Regions from separate parts of the Rubrivivax sp. JA1026 genome, predicted to be linked through region 2. Evidence: riboswitches for the same ligand, from Rfam matches in the RefSeq annotation. Region 2 holds a riboswitch; the other holds the start of a gene.

Region 1 (9,724 bases), on a different contig from region 2:
GCGCCGGGTCGGAGGTGCTGATCCTCGAGCGCGAGGGCGCGATCGGCAGCGGCGTCTCGTCGCGCAACAGCGAGGTCGTGCACGCCGGGCTCTACTACCCCGCCGGCAGCCTGAAGGCGCGGCTGTGCGTGGCAGGCCGCGAGCGGCTCTACGCCTATTGCGCCGAACGCGGCGTCGACGCGCGCCGCTGCGGCAAGCTGGTCGTCGCGACGACCGCGGCCGACCTGCCCAAGCTGGACACGATCGAGGCCCGCGGCCGCGCCGCCGGCGTCGCCGACCTGCAGCGCCTGACGGCCGCCGAGGCGATGGCGATGGAGCCGGCACTGGCCTGCGCCGGCGCGCTGTGGTCGCCGTCGTCGGGCATCGTCGACAGCCACGGCCTGATGACCGCGCTGCTGGGCGACGCCGAGAACGCCGGCGCGATGCTGGCGCTGCGCTCGCCGTTCGCCAGCGCGCGCCGCGACGGCGAGGGCTGGATCGTCGGCACCGGCGGCGACGAGCCCTTCGAGCTGGCGACACGCTGGATCGTCAATGCCGCGGCGCTCGACGCGCAGCAGGTGGCGCTGGCGATGCAGGGCTTTGCGGCCGCCGCGGTGCCGCCGACCTGGCGCGCCAAGGGCCACTACTTCTCGCTCGCCGGGCGCGCGCCGTTCTCGCGCCTCGTCTACCCGACGCCGGTCGACGGCGGCCTGGGCGTGCACCTGACGCTGGACCTGGGCGGCCAGGCGCGTTTCGGCCCCGATGTCGAATGGCTGGCGCCCGGCGCCCCACTGGACTACGCCGTCGACCCGGCGCGCCAGGCCGGTTTCGAGGCCGACATCCGGCGCTACTGGCCGGGCCTGCCGGCCGGTGCGCTGCAACCGGCCTACAGCGGCATCCGGCCCAAGATCTCCGGCCCCGGCGAGCCGGCGGCCGACTTCGTCATCGCCGGCCCGGCCGAACATGGCGTGCCGGGGGTCGTGCAGCTGTTCGGCATCGAGTCGCCCGGGCTCACCGCGTGCCTCGCGCTCGCCGACGAGGTGGCCGGGCGCATTGTCCCTTTCGCGACCTCAAAATAGAACGACCGTTCGTTTTTCGGGGCCCGGACTTATAGAATGCTCGCGGCCTCACCCAGGAGACAAAGGTCAAGATGCGCTCAGAAGAAATCCTCGAGCAGTACGGTCCGCGCGAGGCGATGGAGTACGACGTCGTCGTCGTCGGGGCCGGCCCGGGCGGGCTCGCGGCGGCGATCCGCCTCAAGCAGCTGAACCCCGAGCTCTCGGTCGTCGTGCTCGAGAAGGGCAGCGAACCGGGCGCGCACGTGCTGTCCGGCGCGGTGATGGACCCGCGCGCGCTGACCGAGCTGATCCCGGACTGGAAGGAACGCGGCGCGCCGCTGAACCAGCCCTGTGCCGAGGACGAGGTGCTGTTCCTCAACGCCAACGGCAGCCACCACGAGGCGCCGTCGTGGCTGATCCCGGGCTGCCTGCACAACCACGGCAACTACATCATCAGCCTGGGTGCGGTGACGCGCTGGATGGCCGCGCAGGCCGAGGAACTGGGCGTCGAGATCTTCCCCGGCTTCGCCGCGGCCGAAGTGCTGTACGGCGAGGACGGCCGGGTGCGTGGCGTCGCCACCGGCAACATGGGTGTCGGCAAGGACGGCCAGCCGCACGACGGCTTCCAGCTCGGCATGGAGCTGCTGGGCAAGTACACGATCTTCGCCGAAGGCGCACGCGGCCACCTGGGCCGTCAGCTGATCAGCCGCTTCGAGCTGGACAAGGGCCGCGACCCGCAGACCTACGCCATCGGCATCAAGGAGCTGTGGGAAGTGCCCGAGTCGGTCGCCAGGCCCGGCCTGGTGCTGCACAGCGCCGGCTGGCCAGTCGACGAGCAGACCTACGGCGGCGGCTTCCTGTACCACATGGAAGGCAAGCAGGTCGCGCTGGGCTACGTCGTCGGCCTGGACTACCAGAACCCCTGGATCAGCCCGTTCGAGGAGATGCAGCGCTGGAAGACGCACCCGGCGATCCGCCGCCACCTCGAAGGCGGCAAGCGGGTCGGCTACGGCGCGCGTGCGATCACCGCCGGCGGCCTGCTGTCGGTGCCCAAGCTGGTGTTCCCGGGCGGTGCGCTGGTCGGCTGCGAAGCCGGCACGCTGAACGCCGCGCGCATCAAGGGCAGCCACGCCGCGATCAAGACCGGCATGCTGGCCGCCGAGGCCGCCGCCGCGGCCATCGCCGCCGGCCGCGCCGGTGACGAGCTCGAGGCCTATCCGCAGGCCTTCCGCGCCAGCTGGCTCCACGAGGAGCTGGACGCCAGCCGCAACTTCAAGACCTGGTTCAAGAAGGGCAACACGGTCGGCACGCTGATGACCGGCATCGAGCAGTGGCTGCTGCCCAAGCTGGGCATGAAGAGCCCGCCGTGGACCATCCACCGCCACGCGCCGGACCACGTACGGCTGCACGCGGCCAGCCAGGTCGAGCCGATCGCCTACCCCAAGCCCGACGGCCAGCTGACCTTCGACCGCCTCAGCTCGGTGTTCCTCAGCAACACCAACCACGAGGAAAACCAGCCGGCGCACCTGACGTTGAAGGACGCGTCGGTGCCGGTGGCGGTGAACCTGGCGCGCTACGCCGGCCCCGAGAGCCGCTACTGCCCGGCCGGCGTCTACGAGTTCGTCGCCGCGGCCGACGGCGGCGAGCGCCTGCAGATCAACGCCCAGAACTGCGTGCACTGCAAGACCTGCGACATCAAGGACCCGACGCAGAACATCGTCTGGGTCACGCCCGAAGGCGGCGGCGGGCCGAACTACGCGGGCATGTGAAGCCGCACGCGGCATGAAATACGGCGGGCCTGGGCCCGCCGTTTTTCGTTGGGGCGCCGCCCGGCTCAGCGCGCCAGCAGCACCTGCTCGGCGAAGCGCACGAAGGCGTAGAAGCGCCAGTCGGCGTTCTCCTTGCGCTGGAAACCGTGGCCTTCGTTCTCGGCGCGCAGGTACCAGACCGGCGTGCCGTTGGCGCGCACCTGGGCGACGATCTGCTCGGCCTCGGTGTAGGGCACACGCGGGTCGTTGAGGCCCTGGACGACGAACAGCGGCTTGCGAATCTTCGCCGCGTTGGTCAGCGGCGAGATGCGGTCGAGGAACTCGCGCATCGCCGGGTCGCGTTCGTCGCCGTACTCGGCGCGGCGCAGGTCGCGGCGATAGCTCTCGGTGTTCTGCAGGAAGGTCACGAAGTGCGAGATGCCGACGTCGTCGACCGCGCCGGCGATGCGCTCGCCGTAGTGCACCGCGCTGGCCAGCGTCATGTAGCCGCCATAGCTGCCGCCGGCGACCAGCACACGCGAGGCGTCCAGCCCCGGCTGCGTGGCGATCCAGTCCAGCAGCGCGCCGATGTCCTTCACCGAGTCCTCGCGCTTGTAGCCGTCGTCCAGCGACAGGAAGGTCTTGCCGAAACCCGACGAGCCGCGCACGTTGGGCTGCACGATGGCGATGCCCAGCTCCTGCAGCAGGTAGTTGTAGCGGCCCATGAAGCCGACCGTGGCCTGGCCTTCGGGGCCGCCGTGGATCTGGACCAGCACCGGGCGCGGGCCGGTGAACCGCGCCGGCGGGCGGTGCAGCAGGCCGGAGATCGTGCGGCCGTCGAAGCTCGTCCAGCGCACGATCTCGGCCTCGCCGAAGCGCGACACGTCCAGGCCCGGCGGCACATGGGGCGTGGTCCAGTCGGCGACCGCGCCGCCGGCCAGGCGCAGCGAGTGCAGCCGGCTCGGGCCTTGCGCGCTGTTGGTCGAGAACGCGAGTTCGTCGCCACGGCGGTCGAAGGCCGCGCTGCCGACGCTGCCGGCGGGCAGCGGCGGCAGCGCCAGCTCCTTCAGCGTGCGGCCGTCGAGCAGGCGCAGCTCGTCGCGGCCCTCGACGTTGGCCTGGAAGGCGATCCAGCGCCCGTCCTCGCTGGGTGCGACGCCGCTGACGTCCCAGGGGATCTGCGACGTGAGCCGCGTGATGCGGCCGTCGGCCAGCGACAGCAGCATCAGCTCGCGGAACTCGCCGGCGCGGTCGCTGAGGAACAGCAGCCCCGAGCCGTCGGGCCGGAAGGCGACCGGGAAGTGCGAGGCTTTCAGCGTCTCGCCGGGCGCCGGCAGCACACGCCGGCGCTCGCCGCTGGCGAGGTCGACGAGCCAGGCTTCGGACTCGGTGGCCGAAACGTAGCGTGTGATCGCCAGCGTGCGGTCGTCGTGCGAGATCGCGCCGCCGAACCAGCCGGCGCCGGGCAGCACGGCGATCTGGCGCCGGCCCTCGGGCGAGAGCGGGTCCATCAGCCACAGCGTCGTGTCGATCGCCGAACGCTTGCCGCCGTCGGCGGTGCGGTCCAGCGGCACCGCGCCGTAGACCAGCTTGGACGCGCCATGCAGCCAGCCGACGAAGTCGTGGCGCTGGTCGGGGTCGGTCAGCAGCGTCGCCTGGCGTGTCGCCGGGTCCAGGCGGTAGAGCTGCGTCGCCTCGTTGCCGCCGCGGCCGCGCGCGAAGACGATGTAGCGGCCTTCGCGCGGCTCCCAGCTCGCTTCGGCCACCGGGTCGGGTTCGGCGGTCAGGCGCTCCAGCGCGGCGCCGGGGGCGGCGGCACGCCAGAGCTGGGCCGTGGCGTCGGTCTCGCCGCGGTGCAGCACCAGCATCTCGCGCCGCGTCGGGTGCCAGTCGGCGAAGCCGTGGCCGCGGAAGTCGTTGTAGCGCTGCACACGCTCGGCCAGCGACTGCGGGATCGGCGGGATGCCCTGCACGACGAGGTTGGCGTTGGGCGCGACCGTCGCCTCGGTGGCCGGTGCGCTGGCACAGCCGGCCAGCACCAGCGCGGCGGCGGCACAGGCCGCCGAAAACAGCATTCGTTTCATCGTTCTCCAAGGGCCCAGGAGGGCTTGCGTTTGTCGATGAAGGCCTGCACGCCTTCGAGTGCGGCCGGGTCCATCATGTTGCAGGCCATCGTGCGGCCGGCGTCTTCGTAGGCCGCGGCGATGCCGGTCTCGACCTGACGATAGAACAGCGCCTTGCCGGCGGCGATCGCGACCTGCGGCTTGGCGACGATGGCGGCGACCAGGCGCTCGACCTCGGCGTCCAGTGCCTCCGGCGCGGCGACGCGGTTGACCAGACCTTTGGCGCAGGCTTCGTCGGCACCGATGAACTCGCCGGTGACGAGCATCTCGAAGGCCGCCTTGCGCGGCAGGTTGCGCGCCAGCGCGACGCTGGGCGTCGAACAGAAAAGGCCCAGATTGACGCCGCTGACGGCGAACTTCGCGTCGCGCGAAGCGACCGCCAGATCGCACATCGCGACCAGCTGGCAGCCGGCCGCGGTGGCGATGCCGTGCACCCGCGCGATGACCGGCACCGGCAGCTTCTGGATCGTCAGCATCATGCGTGCGCAGGCCGCGAACAGGCGCTCGTAGTAGCCCAGCGAAGGCTCGGCGCGCATTTCCTTCAGGTCGTGGCCGGCGCAGAAGGCGCGGCCGGCGGCGGCGATGACGACCACACGCGCCGTCGTGTCCTCGGCGACACGTTCCAGCGAGGCCTGCAGCGCCGCGATCATCGCCTCGGACAGCGAGTTGAAGGCCTGCGGCCGGTCCAGCGTCAGCGTCACGACGCCGCGCTCGTCCTTCTCGTGCCGCAGCAGCGGTTCTTCGGTCATCGGTATCTCCTGGTCAGGCTCCCTCTCCCGCGACGGCGGGAGAGGGCGGGGGGTGAGGGCCGGGGTCTGCCGCCACCCTCACCCCAACCCTCTCCCGCAAGCGGGAGAGGGAGAGGAACTTCTCATTCGATCGCCGACGAGCTCCTGGCCCGCTGGCGCAACTGGAACTTCTGGATCTTGCCGGTGCTGGTCTTGGGGATCGTCTCGAAGCGGATCTCCTTGGGCACCTTGTAGCCGGCGAGCACACGCTTGCAGTGCGCGATCAGCTCGTCGGCCGTGACGTCGACGCCCAGCTTCAGCTCGACGTAGGCCACCGGCGTCTCGCCCCACTTCGGGTCGGGCTTGGCGACCACCGCGCAGGCCAGCACCGCGGGGTGGCGGTACAGCGCGTCCTCGACTTCCAGCGAGCTGATGTTCTCGCCGCCGGAGATGATGATGTCCTTGCTGCGGTCGCGGATCTTCACGTAGCGGTCGGGCTCGATGACCGCCAGGTCGCCGGTGTGGAACCAGCCGCCGGCGAAGGCCTTGTCGGTCGCCGACGGGTTCTTCAGGTAGCCCTTCATGACGATGTTGCCGCGGAACATGATCTCGCCCATCGTCTGGCCGTCAGCCGGCACCTCGGCCATCGTCTCCGGGTCGAGCACCGTCATGCCTTCCTGCAGCGCGTAGCGCACGCCCTGGCGGCCGTTGAGCCGCGTCTGCTCGGACAGGTCGGCGTCGCTCCAGGCCGGGCGTTTGACGGCCACCGCGGCCGGGCCGTAGACCTCGGTCAGGCCGTAGACGTGGGTGATGTCGAAGCCGATCTTCGCCATGCCCTCGATCATCGCGGCCGGCGGCGCGGCGCCGGCGACCATGCCGCGCACCTGCTGCGTGATGCCCTCGCGCCAGTCGGCCGGCGCGTTGATGATCAGCCCGTGCACGATCGGCGCGGCGCAGTAGTGGTCGACGCCGTGCTCGCGCATCGCGTCCAGGATCGCCTTGGGTTCGACCCGACGCAGGCAGACGTGGGTGCCGCCCAGCATCGCCACCGTCCACGGGAAGCACCAGCCGTTGCAGTGGAACATCGGCAGCGTCCACAGGTACTTCGGGAAGTGCGGCATGGTCCAGGTCGCCGCGTTGCCGACCGCGTTCAGGTAGGCGCCGCGGTGGTGGGTGACGACGCCCTTGGGGTCGCCCGTGGTGCCGCTGGTGTAGCTGACGGCGATCGCGTCCCACTCGTCGGCCGGGCCTTCCAGGCGCGCCAGCGGCGCGTGCGCGGCCAGCAGTTCCTCGTATTCCAGCGTGCCGACACGCTCGCCGCGGCCGGTGTATTCGCTGTCGCAGACGTCGATGACGACCGGCTCGCGGCCGTGTTCGGCCTTCAGCCGCGCCAGCGCGTCGGCCATCAGCGGGCCGAACTCGCGGTCGGTGATCAGCACCGCGGTCTCGCAGTGGTTCATCTGCCAGGCCAGCAGCGGCGCGTCCAGCCGCGTGTTGAGCGTATTCAGCACCGCGTTGACGGCCGGCACCGCGTAGTGCGCCTCGACCATCTCCGGCGTGTTGGGCAGCATCACGCTGACCGTCGTGCCGCGGCCCACGCCCAGCGCGCGCAGCGCCGCCGCGAGCCGGGCGCTGCGCTCGCGCACCTGGGCCCAGGTGTAGCGCCGCGCGCCGTGGATCACGGCCGGCAGGTCGCCGAAGACCTCGGCGCTGCGCTCGACGAAACTCGTCGGCGACAGCGCCACGTGGTTGGCCGCGTTGCGGTCCAGGTGCTGATCGTAGATGCTCATCCGGCCTCCTGTCGGTGCGCGGCGAATGTTATGCAAGCGGCTGACACCAGGCTGCCTCGGCCCCTCGTCTGCGGCGGGTGCGCGGCGCCGGATGGGCGCTGATACACTGCGCGCCGTCAGGAGAGAGCCCACCTCGAGCGGGCCGCCGAAGGCGCAGGGTCCAGCCCGAACGCTCAGGCAAAAGGACTGGCTTCCCACCTCACTGGAGAGAGGCCGCCGCGACAGGCGGCCCACCGAAGGGGCAAGGACCACCGCCGGGGTGGCTTCCGAATCTCTCAGGTAAAGCGGACAGCGGGGGCACGTGCGTCGGCGACAGCCGGCGATCCGAAGACGATGCCCTCGATGGAGTCCGCCGTGAGCGACCTTCTGAAGACGCCCCTGCACGACCTGCACCTGAGCCTCGGTGCGCGTTTGGTGCCGTTCGCCGGCTACGCGATGCCGGTGCAATACCGCGACGGCCTGATCGCCGAACACCGCCAGTGCCGCAACGCCGCGGCGCTGTTCGACGTCTCGCACATGGGCCAGGTGCGGCTGTCGGGCGCCGACGCCGCAGCCGCGCTGGAGACCCTGGTGCCGGTGGACGTCGTCGACCTCGCCGTCGGCCGCCAGCGCTACGCCTTCTTCACCAACGAACACGGCGGCCTGCTCGACGACCTGATGATCTCGCGCCCCGCGCCGGGCACCGGCTTCGGCGACCTGTTCCTCGTCGTCAACGCCGGCTGCAAGGACGCCGACCTGCGCCATCTGCAGACGAACATCGGCCACCGCTGCACCGTCGTCGGCATGCCCGAGCGCGCGCTGCTGGCGCTGCAGGGCCCGCTGGCCGCCGACGCGCTGGCGCGGCTGAACCCGGGCGTCAAGGAACTCGTGTTCATGACCGGCGGCGTGTTCGAACTGGCCGACGCGCCCTGCTTCGTCACGCGCTCGGGCTACACCGGCGAAGACGGCTTCGAGATCTCGGTGCCGGCCGAACGGGCCGAGGCGCTGGCCTCGGCGCTGCTGGCGCTGCCCGAGGTCAAGCCCGCCGGCCTGGGCGCACGCGACACGCTGCGCCTGGAAGCGGGGCTGTGCCTGTACGGCCACGACATCGACGAGAACACCTCGCCGGTCGAAGCCGGCCTGACCTGGGCGATCCAGAAGGTGCGCCGCCCGGGCGGTGCACGCGAAGGCGGCTACCCCGGCGCGGCGGCCGTCGAACGCCACCTGGCCGGCGGCGCGATGCGCAAGCGTGTCGGCCTCGTCGGCCTGGAACGTGTGCCGGTGCGCGAGGGCACGGCCATCGTCGATGCGCACGGCCATGCGCTGGGCCGCGTGACCAGCGGTACGCTGGCGCCCGGGGTCGACCGTCCGATCGCGATGGCCTACCTGCCGCAGGACCATGCTGCCCCCGAACACGAGGTCTACGCCGAGGTGCGAGGCAAACGCCTGCCGATGCGCGTGACCCCGATGCCGTTCCAACCCCACCGCTACCACCGCGGTTGAAATCTTCAGGAGAAGCCGATGACCACCATGTTCACCCCCGACCACGAATGGATCAACATCGAAGACCACGAGGCCGCGGTCGTCGGCATCACGCCGCACGCGCAGGACGCGCTCGGTGATGTCGTCTTCGTCGAGCTGCCCGAGGTCGGCCGCACGTTCAAGAAGGGCGAGGTGGCCGGCGTCGTCGAGTCGGTGAAGGCCGCCGCCGACCTCTACATGCCGGTCAGCGGCGAGATCGTCGAGGTCAACGAAGCGCTGCGCGACGAGCCGGCGCTGGCCAACAGCGACCCGATGGGCAACGGCTGGTTCTTCAAGGTCCGTGTCGCCGACATGGCCGAGTTCGACCAGCTGATGGACCCGCCCGCCTACGACGCGTTGCTGAAGACGCTCTGACCCCGCTTCCCCTCTAGCAGTCCACCGCCCATGCTGATGTCCGCCCTTCCCACGCTCGCCGAGCTCGAGCACCACGACGAGTTCGCCGCCCGCCACCTCGGGCCCAACGAAGCCGAGGAACGGCAGATGCTGTCGGTGATCGGCGCCGCCTCGCGGCAGGCGCTGATCGAGGCGGTGGTGCCGCGCACCATCGCCCGGCCGCAGCCGATGCAGCTGCCGGCGCCGGTGCCCGAGCACCAGGCGCTGGCCGAGCTGCGTGCGATCGCGGCGAAGAACCGCACGCTGCGCAGCTTCATCGGCCAGGGCTACCACGGCACGCGCACGCCGACGGTGGTGCTGCGCAACGTGCTCGAGAACCCCGCCTGGTACACGGCCTACACGCCTTACCAGGCCGAGATCTCGCAGGGGCGGCTTCAGGCGCTG
Region 2 (9,724 bases):
TGCTGCGCCTGGCCGACGGCAGCACCCTGCCCTGGGACCGGCTGATCGTCGCGCCCGGCATCGACTTCGACACCGCCGCGATCCCCGGCCTGCAGCCGGCACTCGACGCCGGCACCGTGACGCACGCCTGGAAGGCCGGGCCGCAGACCGTCGCGCTGCGCCGCCAGCTCGAGGCCCTGCCCGACGGCGGTGTCGTCGCGATGACGATCCCGCGCGCCCCTTACCGCTGCCCGCCGGGGCCTTACGAACGCGCCGCCGTCATCGCCGGCTGGCTGAAGCAGGCGCGGCCGCGCGCCAAGCTGCTGGTGCTCGACGCCAATGCCGAGATCCAGTCGAAGAAGGCGCTGTTCGAGCGCGCGTTCAAGGAGCACTACGCCGGCATCGTCGAGTACCGGCCGAACGCCGAGCTGCGCGAGGTCTCGGGGCGGCTCGCGCGTTTCGACTTCGAGGACGTGAAGGCCGACGTGCTCAACGTCATCCCGCCGCAGCGCGCCGGCCGGCTGGCGCAGGACGCGGGGCTGGTGACGGTCAACGGGCGCTGGGTGGGTGTCGACTGGCTGACGCTGGAGTCGCAGGCGCTGCCGGGCGTGCACGTGCTCGGCGACGCCACCTTCTCGGCGCCGCTGATGCCCAAGAGCGGACACATGGCCAACCAGCACGCCAAGGTGGCGGCGGCGGCGGTGATCCAGCGGCTGCGCGGCGAGCCGGTGAACCCGGCGCCGCTGGTGATGAACACCTGCTACAGCTACCTGTCGGCGACGCACGCGGTGCACGTCGCCTCGGTGCACCCTTACGACGCCGCCGAGAAGACCTTCAAGGCGGTGCCGGCCTCGGTCGGCGTGTCCAAGGACTGGAACACCGCCGAGGCGCTGTACGCGCAGGCCTGGGCCGAGAACATCTGGGCCGACGCGCTGGCGCTGTGAGCTTGCGGGCGGCCCCCGCGGGGGGTGCCGCCCGCCGCCGCCGTCAGCGAACGACGGCGATCTCTTCGCGCTGGCCGCCCTTGAAGGTGTAGAGCGTCAGCGCGCCGTTCTTGATGTCGCCCTTCTCGTCGAAGGCGATCGTGCCGGTGACGCCCGGGACGCTGATCTTGGCCAGCACCGGCAGGTACTTCGCCGGGTCGGCCGAGCCGGCCTTGACCATCGCCTCGACCATCACCTTGGTCGCGTCGTAGGTGTAGGGCGAGTAGATCTGCACTTCGGTGCCGAACTTCTTCTTGAAGTCGGCCTTGAACTTGTCCATCACCGGCTTCTGCGCGCCTTCGACACCGCCGGCGATCGCGCAGACCACCTGGCCGTCGGGCACCTGGCCCGAAGCCAGCTTCGGCAGCTCGGCGGTGCAGACGCCGTCGCCGCCCATGAACTTCGACGTGATGCCGAGCTGCTTCATCTGGCGCAGCATCGGGCCACCGACGGCGTCCATGCCGCCGTAGAAGATGACGTCGGGCTTGGCGGCCTTGATGCCGGTGAGGATGCCGGTGAAGTCGGTCGCCTTGTCGTTGGTGAACTCGCGCTTGACGATGTTCGCGCCGGCGGCCTTGGCGGCCTTCTCGAACTCGGTGGCCACGCCCTGGCCGTAGGCGGTGCGGTCGTCGATGACGGCGACGGTCTTGGCCTTCAGCGTCTGCACCGCGTAGCGGCCCAGCGTGCCGCCGAGCTGGGCGTCGTCGGCGACCATGCGGAAGGTCGTCTTGAAGCCCTGGCGGGTGTAGCGCGGGTTGGTCACCGACGGCGCGATCTGCGGGATGCCGGCGTCGCTGTAGATGCGTGCGGCCGGGATCGCGGTGCCGGAGTTCAGGTGGCCGACGACGCCGTTGACCTTGCTGTCGACGAGCTTCTGCGCCGCCGCGGTGCCCTGCTTCGGGTCGCCGCCGTCGTCTTCGGCGAGCAGCTCGAACTTCACCGGGCGGCCGCCGATCTGCACGCCCTTGGCGCTCAGCTCCTGGATCGCCATGCGCACGCCGTTCTCGTTGTCGCGGCCGAGGTGGGCGGCGGGGCCGCTGAGCGCGGCGACGTGGCCGATCTTGACGACGATCGGCTCGGCGGCCGACGCGGAAACGGCCACGCAGGCCAGGGCAAGCAGGGAAAGGCGCGGATGGAAGGCAGTCATGTTCGGGTCTCTCAGCAGGACGTCGTAGGCATGCCGGCGCCGCGCCCCTTGCGCAGCGTCACCCCCTCTGTCCTGACACCTGAGAGATTCACAGCGGCCGCCCGGCGCCGTTTGCTCCTTCGGCGCACCGGCGGACGTCACGCAGCCGGCGCTTCTTCAGAGTTCATCCAGGGCATCGGTCCGTGGTGCCTGAGAGTTTCCGGGGTGGTTGCTCCTTCGGCGCCGCGCGAAAAGGGTGGACGCGCGGGCTCTCCCGATGCCATTCGGGCTTTTGGCCTGCCCGGCTGCGGATTCACCACCAGCCGGGCTAGAAGTAGTCGATTATGCCAGCGAACTACGGGGAAACCCGCAGCAAGCTCCCACGCCGTATCAGGCGATCACGGCCTCGGCGCTGCGGCGCTCGCCACGTGTGTCGACCCAGGAGACGCCGACCCGGTCGCCGGCCTTGCCGCCCCGGAGCGCGAAACGCAGGAAGGGGTTCTTCGACACCGACGGGCCGAAGCGCAGCGTCAGCACCGGGCGGCCTTCCAGCGTCACGGCGACGTCCTGGATATGCCAGGCCGGGATCGGCCGGCCGTCGCCGTCCTTGCGCTGGCCGGACTCCATCTCGTGGGCCATCAGCACGCGCACGACGGTGCGCTCGCCCTGCAGCTGGGCGCGAAGAAGGATGGGGGCGCTGGCCATGTCCTGCCCTTCAGGCGGCGCAGCCGCCGAGCGTCACGCGGATGTCCCGGCGCGCGTAGAACACGCGGCCGTCGGCGGTGGTGGCCACCGCCCAGACGTTGGACGACTGCGCCATCTTGACGCGGATGACGAACTCCGGGACCACGGCCTCGCCGAGCTCGAACAGCGCCGACAGCACCGCCGGGTTCTTCTCGACCAGCAGCAGCAGGCGGCGTGCGCCGGGCAGCGTCGTGGCCAGCGTCAGCTCGACGGCGGCGCCGTTCTCGGCGATGTCCGGGCCGGCGAGCGTGACCGCCGGGCTCGGCACCGGCGCCGGCCAGCCGAGCGCGGCGTTCAGCTCGGCCAGCGAACGGGCCTCGAAGGCCTGAGACAGCGACGCGGCAGCCGCCGGGCGGGGCCACAGCCCCTGCGCCAGCAGCAGTGCCGCGACGGCGGCGGAAGCGGTCAGCGCCTCGCGGCGCCGCGGGTCCGGCAGGGTCTGGTCCATCGTGCCATTGTGGCCCAGCCGGGTGCCGCGGCGGGATCTGGAACGAGTCCGAGAGCTGGGCTCGTTCTTTGAGTTATGACAAGTTTCTTGCCTTGTGTCGGGCGCCCAATGTCACCGATCAATACAGATCAAGCCCGCCGAGGAGCCCCTGACATGAATGCGATGACCGTCCTCTTTTCCACCGACGTCGGCCTGATGAGTCTGGCCGTGATCGTCGTGACGCTGGGAATGGGCGCGTTCTACTTGCGTTATTTCCTGAAGCACATGCGCGAAGACAGCGCACGCGCCGCCGCCGAGGCGGCCCAGGCCCGCCGCTGAGCCCGGGCGGCGCCTCCCGAGTCGCCTCAGCCACCAGAACGCCGGCCTCGAGCCGGCGTTTTCATGTGTACAGCCCGCGCTGGCGCGCGAACAGCCGCGTCAGCCCGAACAGCGCGTCGATCGCCGGCGTCGGCCGGCCCAGGCGCTGGCCGAGTTCACGCACCGCGCCGACGATGGCGTCGAGCTCGATCGACCGGCCGGCTTCGACGTCCTGCAGCATCGAGGTCTTGAAGGCGCCGAGCCTGGCGGTGATCGCATGCCGGTCTTCCGGCGTCTGCTCGATCGGGCAGCCGACGAGCGCGCCGATCGCCGCGGCTTCCTGCATCGCCTGCGAGCAGAACGCGCGCACCAGCGGATCGGCGAGCACACGGTCGGCGGTGGCGCCGGTGATGGCGCTGACCGGGTTCATCGTCAGGTTGCCCCAGAGCTTGTACCAGACCTCGCGGCGCACGTCGGCCGAGGCGGTGACGTCGAAGCCGGCGTCGCGCAGCAGCGCCGCCACCGTGTCGACACGCGCACTGGCGCCGCCGCCCGGCTCGCCGACGATCAGCCCGGCACCCATCCTGTGCACGACGAGACCGGGCTCGGCGGTGAAGGCCGCGGCGTGCACGACGCAGCCGAGCACGGCCTCGTGCGGGATCGCCGCGCCGACGACACCGCCGGGGTCGACCGACTCCAGCGGTGCCTCACCGAGCGCGGCGACACCGTGGCCGAACCACCACGGCACGCCGTTCATCGCCGGCAGCACGACGGTGCGCGGGCCGATCAGCGGCGCGATGCCGCGCGCGACCGGGGTCAGCGCCGGGCCCTTGACGGCGATGACGACGAGGTCCTGGACACCGAGTTCGGCGGCGTCGGCCGACGCCGCCGCGCACGGCGCCTGGATCAGTTCGCCGCCCTGCTGCAGCCGCCAGCCGTGACGGCGCAGCGCCTCCAGCGTCGCGCCGCGCGCGAGGGCCGCGATCTGCGCCTGGCCACGCGCCGCGAGCCGGGTGCCGATGAAGCCGCCGATCGCGCCGGCGCCGAGGATGCAGACCTTCATGTCGTCGAGCCGCCCGCGGCGGTGCTGGAGGAAGACGGGGCGTCGCCGGCGTAGACCGCGGCCGCGGCACGCAGCCGCGCGGCGACCTTGGCGCGCAGTTCGGGCGGCGACAGCACCTCGGCGTCGGCGCCGTGGCGCATCAGGTCCATCACCAGCTCGGTGTCGTCGGTGTAGGGCAGCTGCAGCTCGTAGCGGCCGTCGTCCAGCCAGCGCCCCTGCTGTTCGGGGTGCCAGGCCTCGCGGCTCACCCAGGCCGCCGCGGACGCGGCGAAGGCCACCGTCGCCCAGCGCCGCGTGCCGCCGGCGTAGATGCCGTAGCCGGCGTCCATCTCGGCCTGCACACGCGCCAGCGGCAGCTCGAGCGCCGGGCGCTCCAGCACCGCGGCCTGCTCCATCGCGTCAAGCGCAAAACGGCGCAGCCCGTCGGCGCGGTGGCACCAGGCGTCCAGATACCAGGTGTTGCGGTAGTGCACCAGGCGCTGCGGCGAGACCTCGCGTTCGCCGAGCTCGCCACGCGTGCGGGTCAGGTAACGCAGGTGCAGCCGGCGGCGTTCCAGCAGCGCCTCGGCGACACGTTCGAAATGGCGCGCCGGCACCGCACGGCGCGCCGCGGCGACGATCCTCACGCGCTGCATCAGCGTCTTGTCCTCGGCGCCGCCGATCATCTCGCGCACGCGTTCGAGCAGCGGCTGCAGATGGCGCGCCAGCGTGCCGTCGTCGTCCAGGCTGGCCAGCAGCTGGTGCGCGGCGAGCAGCGAGTACAGCTCGCGCTCGTCGAACCACAGGCCGGGCAGCTCGTGGCGCGTGCCGCGCGCGCCTTCGTCGAGCCGGTAGCCGTTGAGCTCGCGGTCGTAGACGATGGGCGCGCCCAGGCGGCTGCGCAGGTACTCCAGGTCGCGCTTGAGCGTGGCGCGCGAGACCTCCAGCTCGTCGAGCAGCGTCTGGAAGGCGACGTGCCCGCGCTGGCGGATCAGGCGCTCGATCTTGTAGAGGCGTTCGGCGTTGGACATGGCGCAGCGACGGTCAGAATAAACCGACGACGCGCCCGTCCTCCGTGAGGTCGATCACCTCGGCCGCGGGTGTCTTGGGCAGGCCGGGCATGGTCATCACGTCGCCGCAGACCATGACGATGAACTCGGCGCCGGCGGCCAGGCGCACCTCGCGCACGTCGAGCACGTGGCCCTCGGGCGCGCCGCGGCGCTTGGCGTCGGTGGAGAAGCTGTACTGCGTCTTGGCGATGCAGATCGGCCAGCGGCCATAACCCTCGGCCTGCAGATGCTCGATGCGCGCGCGCACCGCCGCCGGCGCCTCGACGCCGGCGGCGCCGTAGACGCGTGTCGCGACCTTGCGCAGCTTCTCCCACAGCGTGTCGTCGTCGTCGTAGACGAAACGCGGCGTGCTCGGCTGCTCGAACAGGCGCACGACCTCGCGCGCCAGGTCCTCGGCGCCGGCACCGCCCTCGGCCCAGTGGCGCGCCAGCGCGATCGGCACGCCCCAGCTCCGCACACGCTCGCGCAGCAGCGCGTGCTCGGCGTCGGTGTCGGCGCTGAAATGGTTGACGGCGACGACACAGGGCAGGCCGTAGACGCCGCGCACGTTGTCGACGTGGCGGCGCAGGTTGTCCAGGCCGCGCTCGAGCGCACCGAGGTCCTCGCGGCCGAGCTCGGCCAGCGCCGCGCCGCCGTGGTGCTTCAGCGCGCGCACGGTGGCGACGATGACCGCCGCGTCGGGCCGCAGCCCCGACTTGCGGCACTTGATGTCGAGGAACTTCTCGGCGCCCAGGTCGGCGCCAAAACCGGCCTCGGTGACGACGACGTCGGCGAGCTTCAGCGCCGTCTTCGTCGCCAGCACCGAATTGCAGCCGTGGGCGATGTTGGCGAACGGGCCGCCGTGCAGGATGGCCGGCGTGTGCTCCAGCGTCTGCACGAGGTTGGGCGCGAAGGCGTCCTTCAGCAGCACCGCCATCGCGCCGTGCACCTTCAGATCGCGGGCGCGCACCGGCAGCCGCGAGCGCGTCTCGGCGACGACGATGTTGCCCAGACGCTGCTTCAGGTCGGCCAGCGACGTGGCCAGGCAGAAGATGGCCATCACCTCGCTGGCGACGACGATGTCGAAGCCGTCCTCGCGGGGCACGCCGTTGCCCGGGCCGCCGAGGCCGGCGGTGATGTGGCGCAGCGCGCGGTCGTTCATGTCCATCACGCGCTTGAAGCCGATGCGGCGCACGTCGATGTCCAGCGCATTGCCGTGGTGCACGTGGTTGTCGATCGCCGCGGCCAGCAGGTTGTTGGCCAGCGCGATGGCGGCGAAGTCGCCGGTGAAGTGCAGGTTGATGTCCTCCATCGGCACCACCTGCGCGTGGCCGCCGCCGGCGGCCCCGCCCTTCATGCCGAAGACCGGACCCAGCGAGGGCTCGCGCAGCGCGACGATGGTCTTGCGGCCGATGCGGTTGAGCGCGTCGCCGAGGCCGACGGTGGTCGTCGTCTTGCCCTCGCCGGCCGGCGTCGGCGTGATCGCCGTCACCAGCACCAGCTTGCCGTCGGGACGCGACTCCAGGCTGCGCAGGTAGTCCAGCGAGAGCTTGGCCTTGTAGTGGCCGTAAGGCACGAGGTGCTCGTCGGCGATGCCCAGGCGGTCGCGGGCCAGGTCGGTGATGCGTTGCAGGCGGGCGTTCTGGGCGATGTCGATGTCGCTCGGCACGGGCACTCCGGATCAGGGGTCGGGCAAAGCGGGCGATTGTGCTGCCGAAGCCCGCGTTTTGCCGTGCCGACGTCCGTTTGCCGGCACGCGGGCGTCGGGCGGGAACGACGCGTGCACCGTCCGGCGGCGACCGGCTTGATCGACAACGCCAAAAACCGCCCGCGTCATAGGACAATCCCTAGTGTGGACTATCCCGAATACGACCCTTCCCTGCAGACCACGCCGCTCGCCGACGAGGAGCTCGACGAGCTGGACGCGCTGCTGCAGGAACTCCCCGCCGACGAGGCGATGAACGTCGAGGCGCTCGACGGTTACCTGACGGCTCTGGCCGTCAGCCCCGGCAGCCTCGCACGGCTGCACACCCGCGAGTGGATGCCGGTGATCTGGGGCGGCGACGGCGACGGGCCCGCACCGTTTGCCAGCGGCAAGCGGCGCAAGCGCGTCGTCTTCCTCGTGCTGCGCCATCTGCACGCCATCGAGAGCGTGCTGAAGACGCGCCCTGACGACTGGCAGCCGGTGTTCAGCGTCGCCGAGACCGAAGACGGCGAGATCATCGACGCCGAAGACTGGTGCATCGGCTTCCTGGCCGCTGTCGGCCTGGACGCCGCGGCCTGGGAACCGCTGTTCGACGACCCGGCCTACGGCCCGGCGCTGGTGCCGCTGGCCCTGCTCGGCGGCGACGACGAGTCGCTGACGAGCGCCGATCGCGAACGGCTGCAGGACCCGCTGGAGCGCGACGAACTGTCGCGTGCGGTCGCCGACGTCGTGCCGCGCATCCCCGAGTTCGCCGCCGCCGTCTGACGGGTCAACCGCGCCCGGCCGCCTGGCGGCCGAGCCAGTGCAGCAGCACCGAGTACAGCTGCGCCGGGTCGACGGGCTTGGCGACGTGGTCGTCCATGCCGGCGTCCAGGCAGGCCTGGCGGTCCTCGCCGAAGGCGTTGGCCGTCATCGCGACGATCGGCGTCGCGGCGTGGGCCGGCAGCGCACGGATGCGGCGCGTGGCCTCCAGCCCGTCGACGCCGGGCATCTGCATGTCCATCAGGATCGCGGCGTAGTCGCCGGCCGCAGCGCAGGCCACCGCCGCCTCGCCGTCGTCGGCGACGTCGACGCACAGGCCGGCCATCTCCAGCAGCTCGCGGCCGACCTCCTGGTTCACCGGGTTGTCCTCGGCCAGCAGCACGCGCGCGCCGGCATGGCGCTGACGCAGTTCGGCCTCGCCGTCGACGGCCGGGCAGGCCGTGGCGACGACCGTCTCGCCGAGGCGCAGCCGCACGCTGAACGAGAAGCGGCTGCCCTCGCCGACGCGGCTGTCGACCGCGACGTCGCCGCCCATCAGCAGCGCCAGCCGGCGCGTGATCGCCAGCCCCAGGCCGGTGCCGCCGAAGCGCCGCGCCATCGTGGCGTCGGCCTGGGCGAAGGCGGTGAACAGCTGGCCGAGCTTGGCCGCCTCGATGCCGATGCCGGTGTCGGCCACCGTGAAGCCGAGCTGCAGCCACGGGCCCTCGCGCGCGAGCAGCCGCACCTGCAGCGACACGCCGCCCTGCTCGGTGAACTTGACGGCGTTGCTCAGCAGGTTGAGCAGCGCCTGCGCGATGCGCATCGAGTCGCCGAACAGCACGTCGGGCACGTCGTCGACATCGGACTCGAGCCGCAGCGCCTTGGTGCGCGCGCGCTCGGCCACCTGCTCGATGCAGCGGCTCACGAGTTCACGCAGCGAGAAGTCGTGCTCGTGCAGCTCGAGACGGCCGGCCTCGATCTTGGACAGGTCCAGGATGTCGTTGAGCACCGCCAGCAGGTGCTGGGCCGCGCCGTCCACACGCGCCAGGCGCTCGGCGGTCACGGCGTCGGGCGCGTCGCGGCGCATCAGGTGGGTGAAGCCGAGGATGGCGTTCAGCGGCGTGCGGATCTCGTGGCTCATGTTGGCCAGGAAGGCGCTCTTGGCCTGGCTGGCGGCGTCGGCCTGCGCCCGCGCGGCCTCGAGCTCGGCGGTGCGGCTGGCCACCAGCATCTCGAGGTGGTGGCGGTGGCCGTCGAGTTCGCGCTCCAGCCGCCGCCGCTCGGTGATGTCCTCGCTGACGGCAACGAAGTGCGTGACGCGCCCCTCGGGCGAGCGCAGCGGCGTGACGACGGCCGACTCGACGTACTCGCTGCCGTCCTTGCGCCGGTTGACGAACTCGCCGCGCCAGGTCTCGCCGGCCTGCAGCGTGCGCCACAGCGAGGCCACCGTGTCGGCCGGCGTGCGCGCCGAGCGCAGGCGCTCGGGCGTGCTGCCCAGGATCTCCTCGCGCGAGTAGCCGGTCTGGTCGAGAAAGGCCTGGTTGACGTACTGGATGCGCGCCTCCGGGTCGGTGATGACGATGCTGCTGGAGGTCTGCTCGACGGCCAGC

Evidence for each region. A riboswitch is a leader RNA that binds a small molecule or an ion and turns the genes downstream of it on or off. The one in region 2 is predicted to bind glycine.
Region 1: it holds a riboswitch for glycine, as region 2 does, so the genes downstream of both, gcvT (glycine cleavage system aminomethyltransferase GcvT) here and G5B56_RS02860 (branched-chain amino acid ABC transporter substrate-binding protein) in region 2, are expected to answer to the same signal.

The regions. Positions count from the first base shown of each region.
Region 1 is NZ_JAALCQ010000003.1:10,164-19,887, forward strand. It holds gene G5B56_RS06520 (NAD(P)/FAD-dependent oxidoreductase) at 1-1,058, shown strand, start outside; gene G5B56_RS06525 (electron transfer flavoprotein-ubiquinone oxidoreductase) at 1,130-2,806, shown strand; gene G5B56_RS06530 (S9 family peptidase) at 2,872-4,860, opposite strand; gene G5B56_RS06535 (enoyl-CoA hydratase) at 4,866-5,657, opposite strand; gene G5B56_RS06540 (acyl-CoA synthetase) at 5,780-7,426, opposite strand; glycine riboswitch at 7,619-7,728, shown strand; gene gcvT (glycine cleavage system aminomethyltransferase GcvT) at 7,769-8,908, shown strand; gene gcvH (glycine cleavage system protein GcvH) at 8,927-9,301, shown strand; gene gcvP (aminomethyl-transferring glycine dehydrogenase) at 9,332-9,724, shown strand, end outside.
Region 2 is NZ_JAALCQ010000001.1:620,223-629,946, reverse strand. It holds gene G5B56_RS02865 (NAD(P)/FAD-dependent oxidoreductase) at 1-923, shown strand, start outside; gene G5B56_RS02860 (branched-chain amino acid ABC transporter substrate-binding protein) at 967-2,109, opposite strand; glycine riboswitch at 2,276-2,375, opposite strand; gene soxZ (thiosulfate oxidation carrier complex protein SoxZ) at 2,479-2,793, opposite strand; gene soxY (thiosulfate oxidation carrier protein SoxY) at 2,804-3,280, opposite strand; gene G5B56_RS02845 (DUF3149 domain-containing protein) at 3,434-3,598, shown strand; gene G5B56_RS02840 (2-dehydropantoate 2-reductase) at 3,660-4,640, opposite strand; gene G5B56_RS02835 (YafY family protein) at 4,637-5,650, opposite strand; gene G5B56_RS02830 (formate--tetrahydrofolate ligase) at 5,664-7,337, opposite strand; gene G5B56_RS02825 (UPF0149 family protein) at 7,521-8,138, shown strand; gene G5B56_RS02820 (response regulator) at 8,143-9,724, opposite strand, start outside.